Regions from separate parts of the Paenibacillus sp. BGI2013 genome, predicted to be linked through region 4. Evidence: riboswitches for the same ligand, from Rfam matches in the RefSeq annotation. Region 4 holds a riboswitch; each other region holds the start of a gene.

Region 1 (3,130 bases), on a different contig from region 4:
AGAGCTGGAATCATGTTGTTGTCCCCATGCTGTCAGCTTACCACCTGAAACGACCTGTGTATTCAGAATCGCCTCCACACCTTTGGCAACTGAATTTTTACTGCGGTTAGCAAGTGTGCTGTCGATAAATGAGAAATCACCTTTGCGTGCTGCTACTTCATCCAGCATGATCATTACATTAATCATGGCATCATCATTGTAAGTGATGTGCTTGTGGTATCCGGAGCTTTGGTAAACTTGTGGCCACCCGCCGTTTGAATACTGCATGTTGATCAAAAAGTTAATTCCTTTGATTGCAGCTGTGGAGTAACGCGGATCATTCGTCTTTTTAAATTCCTTCGCCAATCTTCTAATTTCTGAGTATGTAGCCTTGTTGTCTATCGTGGACTTTGCCCACTCTCCACTTGTCTGTTTATAATCTTTTCTCCAACCTCCATCCGGCAGCTGGTTCTTCAAAATATCAGAAATACTCGCTGTAGTACCCGACGCATCTGCAGCAGATACCGTCCCTACAGGGAGAACTGCCATTCCAACTACTGAGAACACCATCGTACATGCCAGGACAAAAGTAATTATTTTCTTCGCTTTCAAATGTAACACTCTCCTATGTTCGTTTTTATAAATCTTCCACTTCTACTTTACGTATGATATACGCCCCAAACCTCCTTTATTTGTATTTATCGCATAATAAAATCAATTTTAATCCAATATGTGGATTGGATAATCAGATAATATGCAAAAAATCGATTTTTGTCAATATATGCAACTTAATGAATATAATCTCTCTAATTCTACATAACGGGATAGTTCTTTTAACTCATGACAAACCTATTTATTTATCCAAATTCGTCTTAAGCGAACCAATAATGACGTTTTTGTCATGAATGATATCCAAACTTGATCCCTTCTTTCATATAAAAACCTTAATTCCGCTAACATTGAGGTATTACGAAGGGTTTTAAATGGGTTTGACAATTACGCATTTATGCAATATAGTTTCAAATAGTTACAAAAACTTAATTATTCATTGCCGAGTTTCATGTTTGAAAACGGGGGAACCAATTTGGGTGAATTATTCTTATACATAGGAAATATAGGGAACCTTCTACCGAACCCTTAGCTAACTCCGTAGGCATCGAAGGGAGAACATTGATTTTGAAAAAACTGATTATCTCCATTTTTGGAGCAGCTGTATTATTTACATCCGGGGCAACAAGCACAGAGGCAAGCAGTATCAACTCCGTAGTGAACAACATGACAGGTATTCCTTACAAATGGGGTGGCACAACTGTAGCCGGCTTCGACTGTTCTGGTTTTATGAGATATCTTTTCAACAAATACAGCATTGAATTGCCACGTACTTCGCAGCAGCAAGCCAAAGCAGGTACTCCCGTATCCAAGAGCAATGTTCGGACAGGTGATCTGGTGTTCTTTAATACAACAGGCAAAGGCATTTCACATACAGGTGTATATATCGGCGGCGGACAATTCGCTCATGCCTCCAGCAGTAAAGGTGTAAGCATCACGAAGTTATCGAATCCATACTTCAATGATCGTTATGTAACAGCACGTCGGGTAACTGGACAGTTTATGTATGATAAAATGTTAGGTAAAATGTGATTCACATACAAAAAGGCATCGGTTATTAACCGGATGCCTTTTTTGCACTTAAAAATGAATGTTGCATTGCTTACTAATGCAGCGCCTTCTGCACTCGCATCGCACCCTGAGACAGGGCATGTCCTCCTCCAACAGCTCCGGCCACCGCAACGGTCTCCATAATCTCCTGATCTGTTGCTCCCTTGGCCCGGGCTTCTTCTACATGGTAGAAAGTACATACCTCATTGTTGGCGAATAATCCAATGCCAAGCGCAATTAGCTGTTTTGTCTTCGCATCAATCACGCCAGGTTGGAAACATTCTCCGGTAAACTCATGATACGACTTCACCACACCTGGCAGTACATCGCTTAATGCTCCAATCTGATCCTTGTAGGCATGAACTTTATCATTCATCAATGTCATGGCTTGTAGCACACCCTCTCGGCTATAGTTACAGATCTTCCTCACTGTACCTATCTTCTCTCCCGAGTGAGTCATTTATGCCAAGAAATCATGGTAATTCCAAACATTTAACGCGCATGGCTCTGCCATAATTATAAGCTGTTACTCACTAAGTGGACTCTGGCGCGGCTCGCTGAACAGCTGATAGCTGTAACCTCGGTCCAGCTTAACGACACGTCGATTCTGACGACGGATAAGTACCTGCTCGCCATCCCAGGCAACCACAATCCCTTTCACGTCGTTCGATTCCAGCTCGTCCCGTACGACTCTAACTTTCTCACCTGACAGACGCAGGGCGTCCAATTCTGTATCACTAATCATCTTCATGGCTCCTATATTTCAAATTTATTTACAAAAAGAGACCTAAATGAAAAGTCATTTAGGTCTCACGTGACTGTATTGGACTGTCATGTCATTCGAAATTATGTCCCGACTGAAAGTTACCGCTGCGCGTGCTCTTTGCTGTCGTTCTTCTCGAACCAAAAATCAAGCACTTTGGCGGACATCACACGTTCTTCAAGGTACTCCACTTGATGCGGTGTAAATTGTTCTTTCCAAGAGAAGGACAACTCTTCGCACAAGCCTACAATCGTCAGTAATTCTGACCAGGCAACATAGCGTTTGTACCAGAAAAATTGAGGATGTTCAATCATATAGGGATAAAGGTCATCGAATTCCGTATGTTTACAATCCAGGGCACGTTCAAAATGAACTTTCGATTCCGCCAGCTTATCATTAAAAAATTGTTCTGTTGCCGGTTGGTTCCCCATGGTGTTGCCTCCTCTCCCTAACATAACCCCATTATAAATGAAATCGGCGGTCATGCAAAGGCATAGTTCAAAAAATAGGCCCTATTCCTTTAAAATGTCACATTTCGTTATCGTCAAATTGTACCGTACCATCGTTCAGGGAACGAATGCGTACCAAGGCTTCCACCGGAATACCCTGTTCACGAATCGTGCGTGCCCCTGCCTGGAAACTTTTCTCGACCACAACGCCGAATCCGACGAGTTCCGCGCCAGAACGCTCGATAATTTTGATGACGCCACGAGCGGCATCTCCATTGGC
Region 2 (3,130 bases), on a different contig from region 4:
CAGGAGGGCGATTTGGAGTGGATTGCATCTTTATGCAAGCATGAAAAAGTGGTTGCGATCGGTGAGATTGGATTGGATTATCACTGGGATACTTCACCAAAAGAGATACAGCATCGCGTATTACGACAACAAATTGCTTTGGCGCGTGAAGTGAACATGCCAATTGTCATCCATAATCGGGATGCACATGAGGATATCATAAGAATTTTGCGTGAAGAGAAGGCGGGCGAAGTTGGTGGTGTGATGCACTCGTTCTCGGGCAGTTGGGAAACAGCAAAAAGTTGTCTCGATATGGGCTTCCATCTCTCCTTCGGAGGACCGATCACATTCAAAAATGCAAAGCAGCCCAAAGAGGTGCTGGAGAAGGTTCCTATGGACCGGTTTTTCATTGAAACAGATGCTCCATATTTGACACCTCACCCTTATCGTGGGAAGCGAAATGAGACAGCGCATGTACGTCTGGTTGCAGAGGCAGCTGCGGAAATTAAAGGCATTTCGGTGGAGGAAATTGCTGCAATAACAACCAAAAATGCCATGGAACGATTTGGGATTCGGTAAAAAAACGAGCAAATGAGGTGAAAAAGGCAGGTAAGCGGAGGTAATTTGCCCTTTGATCCAAATAAATCAAGAATATTACAATATTTTAACCAAATATTCAGAAAAACGTACTTGATCAACGCTTTACAACATGCATCAAAACAGGATATCATCTTTTCAGTGAATTGTTGTGCGGAAAATTGGACAGATGTTCGGGGGATGAACAAAGGGACACTTTCCGATGAAACAACATTACTTTCATGAATCAGTCTCGCTGAGTCTCCGTTATCGGAGAGCGGGGGAACCAATAGGGCTTAAACATCGGTGTATTTGGCCGATGCGCAACGTTCGCTGACCCAAAAGCAGCGAAGGGAACTGCGAAGCCGTATTTGATTTCTTCTTTGGGTCTCGGGGTGAATTCAAGGGCGTCCGCCATGAGCGGGTGACCCAAGATAGGGCGGCTCTCTTTCGCCCGAACCCGACAGCTAACCTCGCAAGCGGAAAAAGAGAGGCAACCTCGTGCATGAATTTCCGATATTCAGAATCATTCGGAAGCCACGAAAGAGTTCCTCTTACACTCTTTCTTTGGCTTTTTTGTTTTTGAATAAAAGAAATATTGTCATCATACGGTAGGTATTCAGGAGGATGACATCATGTTGCGAAGATTGATTCATGGTGCAGAACCGGATTATGTTGGTCCAATCTGTGTTCTGTAGAAAATTTGGTATAGTCACGTCAAAGACATCATGCATTACTTTAGACGGCGAGGCTATGAAGGAGGACGGAGAAGTGGGCACATTCCAACCAGAAGAGACCCATGAGTCACGATCATCCAGTAAGTCTTTCGCGTTGCGGTGGAAGCATGAGAACATGCGTCAAATGGCATTGATCGCGATTTTCTCAATTGCGCTTACAATCATGATCTTGTTAGTCGTTTACGGTCAGGCCGGGAAACAAATTTCACTGGTTATTGATGGCAAAGCTCAGGTGGTAGAGACTCGTACAGGAATGCTTCAGGAAATGCTGGAGGAGCAGTCGATCACAGTCAGCCCTCACGATAAGGTATCCATGTCCATGAATGGGGCGATTACAGATGGAGACCGAATCGTTATTGAGCGGGCCGTTCCAGTTAACATTACGGCAGACGGAGACACCAAGACTCTGTATACAACCGATTCATCGGTAGAAGATGCAATTCAAAAATCAGGTATTCAAGTTGAAAGTAATGATAAAGTGTATCCGGCGCTTGGAACTGCGATCAAAGCGGAGATGAAGATCCGTGTAGTGCGCGTAACAAAGCGTACAGTGGAAGTAGAGCAACCGATCGCTTACAAAGTCATTAAAACGGCTGACCCTAGCTTGTACAAAGGGGATAACCGAGTCGTTGTGAACGGCAAAGAAGGCACAATTGTACAGCATATCGAAAAGGTATTTCAGGATGGAGAATTGGTCTCCAAAAAAATGGTCGGCAAATCTGTCGCGAATAATCGTGTAGATAAAGTGATCGCTGTCGGCACCAAAGCAAAACCGGTCGTGAAAGAACCTGAGATTCAGACCGTATCGGCTCAAACGTCAACAACCAAAAAGGCTACAACAACGAACTCGAAGAAAACATCTGCCTCGGGCAGCAAAGTGATTACCGTATCCGGGACTTCTTTTAAATACTCCAAAGTACTTAAAAATGTATCCATGACTGCCTACTCTTCCGAAGAGCCTGGCATTGGAACTAAAACAGCTTCCGGTACTCGTGTAACGGAAGGGCGCACCATTGCGGTTGATCCCAAAGTCATTCCAATTGGCTGGTGGGTATATATCGAAGGTCTGGGATTCCGTCGTGCGGAAGATACAGGCGGTGCCATTAAAGGCAACAAAATTGATGTGTATTATGACAGTGTGAAGCATGCCCTGAATTTTGGACGTAAGAAAGGCAAGACGGTCTACGTGATCGGTCCGGTGAAGCCGGAAGCGAACTAAAATCGTTTTACTTTGAAATGGGAATGCTATAAAATAGTTGCATGAATGATTCATGCGGAATATGCGGCGGAGGAGTCTGAATTCAGTCTCCCCCGCCGTTTGGCAGAGAAGAGGATATTCCTCTTCTTTTTGCGTTAGAAAGGAAGAAATGGAACATGATAAAAGAAGTCATTGTGGTGGAAGGCCGTGACGATACGGTAGCTATCCGTCGGGCCGTGGAAGCCGATACCATAGAAACAGGTGGATCAGCCATCAACCAACGCATTCTGAAGCGGATTGCGCTTGCTCAGGAGAGACGGGGAGTCATTGTACTGACAGATCCGGATCATGCTGGCGAACGCATTCGTAAAATCATTGCGAACAAGGTGCCTGGCTGCAAACATGCCTTCATTCCGGAAGCCGATGCAACGCGCAAAGGGGACATTGGGGTGGAGAATGCCTCACCAGAGGCGATCCGTCATGCTCTGGCGCGCGTACATACTTCATACGAAGGTGCTCCGAGCCTGATCGATTGGGAGGACCTGATCGCGGCAGGACTTATTGTGCATCCGCAGGCTGCTGCACGTCGTATGGAGATGGGCAATCTGCTGGGCATCGGTTATTGTAACGGTAAGCAGTT
Region 3 (3,130 bases), on a different contig from region 4:
ACGTGGCTACTGCGCCAATATGTGCCTTTCCTCCGGTAACGAGAAAAACCTTATCTTCTCCTGCTTCAATCACCTGTAAACGTATGGATTTCAAATCATATGTACTCATACCCATCCACCTATCCTTTTCTATATGTTATATATGGAGGAATTATGGCTGTCATGAGCTAAATCGGCAATGAAACTTCTCACACTGCGCATATTTTATGGAGCTCCCGGGCATACCAAGGAGAACGTCATTTTGGAAAAGGAGGCCGTTATTATGCGCGTACGCCTCATTATGCTAATGGTTATCGTTATTTTTCTCGGAGGATATCATGCTCCAGTTTCATCGCGGGATGTTTCAAGCCCGCCAAGTGAATCCGTATCAGGTTCGGATTCTGCGGAAGAAGAACAACTGACATTGGGACAATTACGTCAAAAATATGCCGATACGTTCAAAACCAATGGTCCTTCAACCAAGAAGGTTGCACTGACTTTTGATGATGTACCTGATCCACGATTTACTCCACAAGTGCTGGATGTATTGAAGAAATACAATGTCAGAGCTACATTCTTTATCGTGGGTAGTCGTGCTGAGAAACATCCGGATCTGGTGAAACGCATCGTTAAGGAAGGGCATATGGTTGGTAATCACAGCTACAATCATCCTGAATTCAGTAAGCTGTCGATGAATGCCTTTCGCAAACAAATTTTACATACCGGGGATATTATTCGACGTTTGGCAGGATATACGCCCAAGATGATTCGGCCGCCTTATGGAGACATTAATGAAGAACAGCTGAGATGGGCTGCCAAACAACACTATAGCATTGTGAACTGGAACGTAGACTCCCTGGACTGGAAAGGCCTTTCAAAGGAACAGGTGAAAGATAACATCCTCTCTGCCGTGAAACCTGGCTCCATCGTTCTGCAACATGCTGGAGGCGGTGTAGGATCAAACCTGAACGGCACGATTGAGGCTTTGCCTGAAATCATTGAGGAATTGCGTAATCGGGGATATGAACTGGTCACCTTGGACGAAATGTTGGGATTGCCAAAGGCCAAAGATTAAGATGAACGTGATAGAAAATAAATTAGAATATTAAAAGGGTGCTGTTCAATCGCGAATTAGCGACTGGCAGACACCCTGTTTGAATTCATTTAAAATGTTATTTTCTCTCTACTTCAGAATGTACAGCTCGATATCCTGAAATCCAAATGAGCTTACAGACTGTTTGCTACCGGGGATAAAGATATCAATCCGGTGACCTTTGATTGCACCACCCACATCCCGCGCTGTGGCTACAAAAGCCTGTTTTGGCAATCCTGGATGGCTATGACCAGTTACCAGTACTTTGGTTCCGAGTGGAATTACACTTGGATCAACTGCAATCGTGCCCAGTTCAAGGTCATTTCCGAAATAATCGACTGCACCCCATCCTCCATTTTCAGACGGATCTGCAGAGTATGCCGTTGCTTTCACGTTAACGGCTTTGCTGTAATCGAATGTTTTACCCCAGGCTTGAACCACTTTGTTATCTGCGTTAACGTCCAAACTTGCTGTGGTAACTGTTTTGGCTGGGGTCTTGCTCTCCGTTGCCGCAGCGGCTGCAACATTGTTTGCCTTACCGGGAATCGTAATTTTCAAACCACCATAAATGTTGTAAGCCGAAATGTCGTTGTTTGCTTTAACCAACGTGTTGAGTGCTACTCCATATTGTTTTGATAAGGTGTAGAAGGTATCCCCTTCTTTGGCCACATGAACTGAATCGGCGTGAGCCGGAACGGCTTGAATGAGCATTGCTGTTGTCATTAATGCTACTGCTGTTTTGGCTATACGTTTCTTGTTAATCATGGTCTTCCTCCCTCATTGTGCCTGCGAAGTTAGTTGTCGGATTCGGATGAGGAGCCCACCCTATAGGTTATTCGTTACATTTGAAACGTTATGTACCCAATTCACCCCAAGCAGTGTGCTGTAGATCTTCCCCCTGCACAATCTGCATCGTTACATCCCCCACACTCCCTGTCCGGAAGTTTCGGCAGAGTTCAATATATCACAATTTTGTAACCTGAACTTGTAGTAATTCTTACCAAATGGTTTTTAGCATGTCATCAACTGTAAGAATACTGGATAATTCAGAAAAGTTGGCGAACCGACTTCTTTATATTTGGTAACAGAAAAGTTACTTTTCCGAATCCACACGTGATTATTATCCATAAAAAAATAGCGTTACCGACTCGAAGTCAGTAACGCTATTTGATCACATCGTTTAGAGTACTTTCGCAAGAAAATCACGTGTACGTGAATTTTTGGGTGCTCCAAACACCTCATCAGGTGTTCCCTCTTCCACAATAACCCCGCCATCCATGAACAGGATTCGGTCTCCCACTTCACGTGCAAAACCCATCTCATGTGTTACGATGACCATCGTCATTCCGCCTTCTGCAAGACGTTTCATGACATCCAGCACTTCACCGACCATCTCAGGGTCCAGTGCCGACGTAGGCTCGTCAAACAGCATCACATGCGGCTGCATGGCCAATGCTCTAGCAATGGCGATCCGCTGTTTCTGTCCACCAGACAGCTGATTCGGGAATGTATCTTTTTTATCGTACAAACCCACGGTGTTAAGCAGATCAGAGGCAATTTTCTCCGCTTCCTGAGTGGATTGTTTCTTCACTTTAATCGGAGCAATCGTGATGTTTTGCTGTACCGTTTTGTGTGGGAACAGGTTGAAGTGCTGGAACACCATGCCCATTTTCTCACGAGTTGCGTTAATGTTATGCTTGGGGTCCGTGATTGACACGCCTTCAAAATCAATCTCTCCTGAGGTAGGCTGTTCCAGCAGATTCAGACAACGCAAGAAAGTACTTTTACCTGAACCGGAAGGACCGATGACCACGACAACCTCACCTTTGCCAATCGTCACGTTTATGCCCCTAAGCACATCGTTATTTCCATAAGATTTGTGTAATTGTCTAACGTCTATCACTTGCACTCAACTTCCTTTCCAGTCGTCCCAGCAGCTTGGACAAAATGAACGTCATTACAAAGTAGATGGCTGCTGCAATTAGAAACGGACTCAACCCTTGGAACGTAATGTTCTTGACCACGCTAGCCTGATACATAATGTCCACCATACCGATA
Region 4 (3,130 bases):
CCAGAATGAAAGATCATCTAACCTGAAACTATCCATATCATTATAACGGAACCTGTACTGACATCATAGCATTTTGTGGGAATTTTTTGAACTAATCACATAACAAGGGGCAAATTTGGTTGTTTTGCAATGGATTCTAACCGCGAGGCCCTTCATAAACCATACAGTGAAAGGGCTTCAAGCCGGTTGGGGTCTGCCGTTCGTATGTATCATGGGTGACAAATCCACTCTTCAGATAGACTTGAATGGCACGAGCATTCCAAGTGAGTACTTCCAGATCAATCTCATTCGTGGGATTTCGGCGAATGGCTTCCTGTACAATGGCAGTGACAAAAGCTGTCCCTTGACCCTGACCACACAGCTCTGGATGCATGCCAAGGCCAATCCGGGTTACCCCTTGAAGTGGGAAGTATTGAGCAAACCCACATATACGATCGTTCTGATCCAGGACGCTCGCATATTGCTCCTGCCGCAGCTGTGCATCTCCGAATTCCACTTCCAGAGCTTTCATCTGCTCCCAGGGGAGCCAGCTGTAGATATTGTAAGGCGGATCATACTGCCAACTGCAGATAAGCTCCGCATGTTCTTCTCGCATGGGTACAACGTGAAACGTCACAGGGGTTTCCTTCATACACCTGCATGCTCCTTTCCTTGAAACAGAACTCTTTGTCCACTCTACAAAAGTGATGTTCATTTAGCAAGTCTTCCTTCCCAAGAAAAAAAATGAAACAAAAGTTCCGGTAATTTCGTTTATATTATAACGGGATGGGTAAAAACATCATAAGGGCACGGACGAACGAACGCAAAATGAACCTGTTGATGTCGCAGGATATGCCCCGAGTATAACTTGCAACATGAATAAGGATTGAAGCACAAAAAAACCGCCGGATACATTCCTGCGGAGAATGTACCGGGCGGTTCTGTTATGCTTCTTGCTTCGTTCCAGTATGTTTAATGGTTACAGCATCATGTTGCTCAGCTTGTCCCTAGTCAAGGGCCAGTGATTCATATGCGTCCGTGCTCATAATCCGTTTTGCGCCAACATAACGATTGGCCCAATAGTTTTCACTCAATGCACTGATCGTAACGCCTTTGGAAGAAGAGGAGTGTGCGAACTTTCCATCCCCTACAAAAATTCCTACATGGGATACGCCTTTACCTGTTGTATTAAAGAACACCAGATCGCCAGCTCTCATTTCCATGCGGGATACGGAATCGCCCATGTCGAATTGGGAACTGGATTGGCGTGCCAAATCAATACCCAACTTGTCGAATACATACCGTGTAAATCCGGAGCAGTCAAAGCCGTTGAGCGTTGTTCCTCCACTTTGATATGTAGTTCCCATTGCTGAATCAATTACTTTGTCCATCTTTGAATCTGCGAATGCGCTACCTGCACCAAGCGATAAAGCGAATGTGATGCTAAGTACAGCTGCGGTTAATTTCTTCTTGAACAAGAGATATTCCCCTTCCAACGCCTGCGAGGTTAGCTTAAGGATTCGGTTGAAGGTCCCCTATGATCCCTCTGTAGCAAGATCAATTCACCCATAACTGGTTCCCCCGCTTCCCAGGTGCCAGGAATTTGGCTATGCTAGTTATGCACCTGCGAAATCAAGAAATGACGATTTAATTTTAAGTAGTTACAAATATGAATGTAAATATTACAAAGTTGTTACTAAAAACTCACTGCGATTATTGTAACAGAGGAGTACGGCTTTGGCAACGTTTAGCAACAAATTTAGCAAAAAAAACCTCGACCTTTGACGGGGAAAGGTTGAGGTTTGCCTATTTATAAGTACATATTAGGCCATGAGTTTAACATGTGATGGTAACAATTTTTAAACTATCTGCTCTCACCTTTGGATATTTTGGACTGCCATAATCGGAAATGGCTGCATATTTTCCACAGACTCAATAGACACCTGGCAAGTGGATACGTCTGTTGTAGTATAAGTCCGGTAAGTCCCGTTAATAACCATGAGGCTGTAGTGAATGCCCCAAAGACGAGTAGGTGTACTCCGCCCAGCAGGAGTGCAATGCCGATTACGGCGATGAGATGACGCAGTGCAATCCAGAGGGCTTTGAGGGTACCGTGAGCCCCGCCTTCTCCTTCTGGTGCCGAAACACCGAACTGCATGTAGAGTATGACATGGTGGATGATCCAACCATATACAATCCAGGAAGCAACATAAGGTATACCAGGCAAAAGTAATTGAAGGGAATGAAATCCGTCCATGAGAATTGAGTAAAGCTTCGGTATGAGCCAGTAGGCGGGCAGAAGTATCAATAATGTACGTATGGTGTGGAGCAGTAGCATCGGTTTCCACAGATTTTTGATTCCGCGGACAAAGGGGATACGCTCTTCTGTAGAATTAAAGTGCTGAAGTGAGTAGAGCAGTCCTGCCTGAATGAGGGGGCTGATCAACATGCGAACCAGCAGCATGCCCCCGAGAATCCATAGATAACGATGAACCTCCGGATGGGTAGACAGGTTAAGTTGACTTTCCATTTTGAACAAAAGTGTACTCAGCTCACCGGCATCAGCATCTGGATAGCGAAGGAGCAGTGGGATGACGGCCGATTGTACCATTCGATAGAAGAAATATCCCCAAATGAGTTGATAGAGAAATAAGAGTGCGGCAATGAACATATGCTGACGGACGAGAAACCAGCCTTCACGTATTTTCGCTTTCACCGTTTCCACCTCACCATGACAGACCTCCGAATATGGCTTCTATTAGTTTGGTTACACTCATGCTCCAGCGGGACTTCGTCTGCTCATCCAGTCCGGATTTCAGGAAATTGTTCATATGGCGGTTCTCCAGCACGATCGAGTACAGGGGATCGGTCATGGCCCAGAATACGGGGGATGTGTGAGTTAATTTATACGTGATGCGATCTTCTTTGCCATTCCATTGCTTGGTGAGGATATGCCCGTCTTCAAAAGCAATGCGAACAGGAACGGCGCTGTAATCACTACCTTTTTTTGCGATCGTCACGGATGACTCGTACAATGTTTGACCGTCTTTCTGTACGGGCGTAACACGAATCTTCTCTACAGCAAAGTCAGCCATCCCGTTACTATAGACGTATTGATCAAAATAATCAGACCAGGAAGTGCGGGTCACTT

The links. A riboswitch is a leader RNA that binds a small molecule or an ion and turns the genes downstream of it on or off. The one in region 4 is predicted to bind cyclic di-AMP.
Region 1: another riboswitch for cyclic di-AMP. It lies ahead of CXK86_RS02150 (C40 family peptidase); the one in region 4 lies ahead of CXK86_RS31225 (C40 family peptidase).
Region 2: another riboswitch for cyclic di-AMP. It lies ahead of CXK86_RS29370 (resuscitation-promoting factor); the one in region 4 lies ahead of CXK86_RS31225 (C40 family peptidase).
Region 3: another riboswitch for cyclic di-AMP. It lies ahead of CXK86_RS10770 (3D domain-containing protein); the one in region 4 lies ahead of CXK86_RS31225 (C40 family peptidase).

The regions. Positions count from the first base shown of each region.
Region 1 covers NZ_PJFA01000001.1:471,210-474,339, reverse strand. Annotated here, with positions in the region: gene pelA (pectate lyase) at 1-600, opposite strand, end outside; cyclic di-AMP (ydaO/yuaA leader) riboswitch at 1,019-1,150, shown strand; gene CXK86_RS02150 (C40 family peptidase) at 1,156-1,620, shown strand; gene CXK86_RS02145 (carboxymuconolactone decarboxylase family protein) at 1,694-2,023, opposite strand; gene CXK86_RS02140 (hypothetical protein) at 2,165-2,383, opposite strand; gene CXK86_RS02135 (hypothetical protein) at 2,503-2,832, opposite strand; gene CXK86_RS02130 (xanthine phosphoribosyltransferase) at 2,930-3,130, opposite strand, start outside.
Region 2 covers NZ_PJFA01000020.1:15,289-18,418, forward strand. Annotated here, with positions in the region: gene CXK86_RS29365 (TatD family hydrolase) at 1-558, shown strand, start outside; cyclic di-AMP (ydaO/yuaA leader) riboswitch at 800-1,053, shown strand; gene CXK86_RS29370 (resuscitation-promoting factor) at 1,327-2,511, shown strand; gene rnmV (ribonuclease M5) at 2,667-3,130, shown strand, end outside.
Region 3 covers NZ_PJFA01000003.1:759,042-762,171, reverse strand. Annotated here, with positions in the region: gene lpdD (prenylated flavin chaperone LpdD) at 1-109, opposite strand, end outside; gene CXK86_RS10775 (polysaccharide deacetylase family protein) at 263-1,054, shown strand; gene CXK86_RS10770 (3D domain-containing protein) at 1,163-1,837, opposite strand; cyclic di-AMP (ydaO/yuaA leader) riboswitch at 1,840-2,034, opposite strand; gene CXK86_RS10765 (amino acid ABC transporter ATP-binding protein) at 2,253-2,975, opposite strand; gene CXK86_RS10760 (ABC transporter substrate-binding protein/permease) at 2,962-3,130, opposite strand, start outside.
Region 4 covers NZ_PJFA01000026.1:17,968-21,097, forward strand. Annotated here, with positions in the region: gene CXK86_RS31220 (GNAT family N-acetyltransferase) at 137-631, opposite strand; gene CXK86_RS31225 (C40 family peptidase) at 987-1,457, opposite strand; cyclic di-AMP (ydaO/yuaA leader) riboswitch at 1,461-1,598, opposite strand; gene CXK86_RS31230 (hypothetical protein) at 1,844-2,695, opposite strand; gene CXK86_RS31235 (M1 family metallopeptidase) at 2,706-3,130, opposite strand, start outside.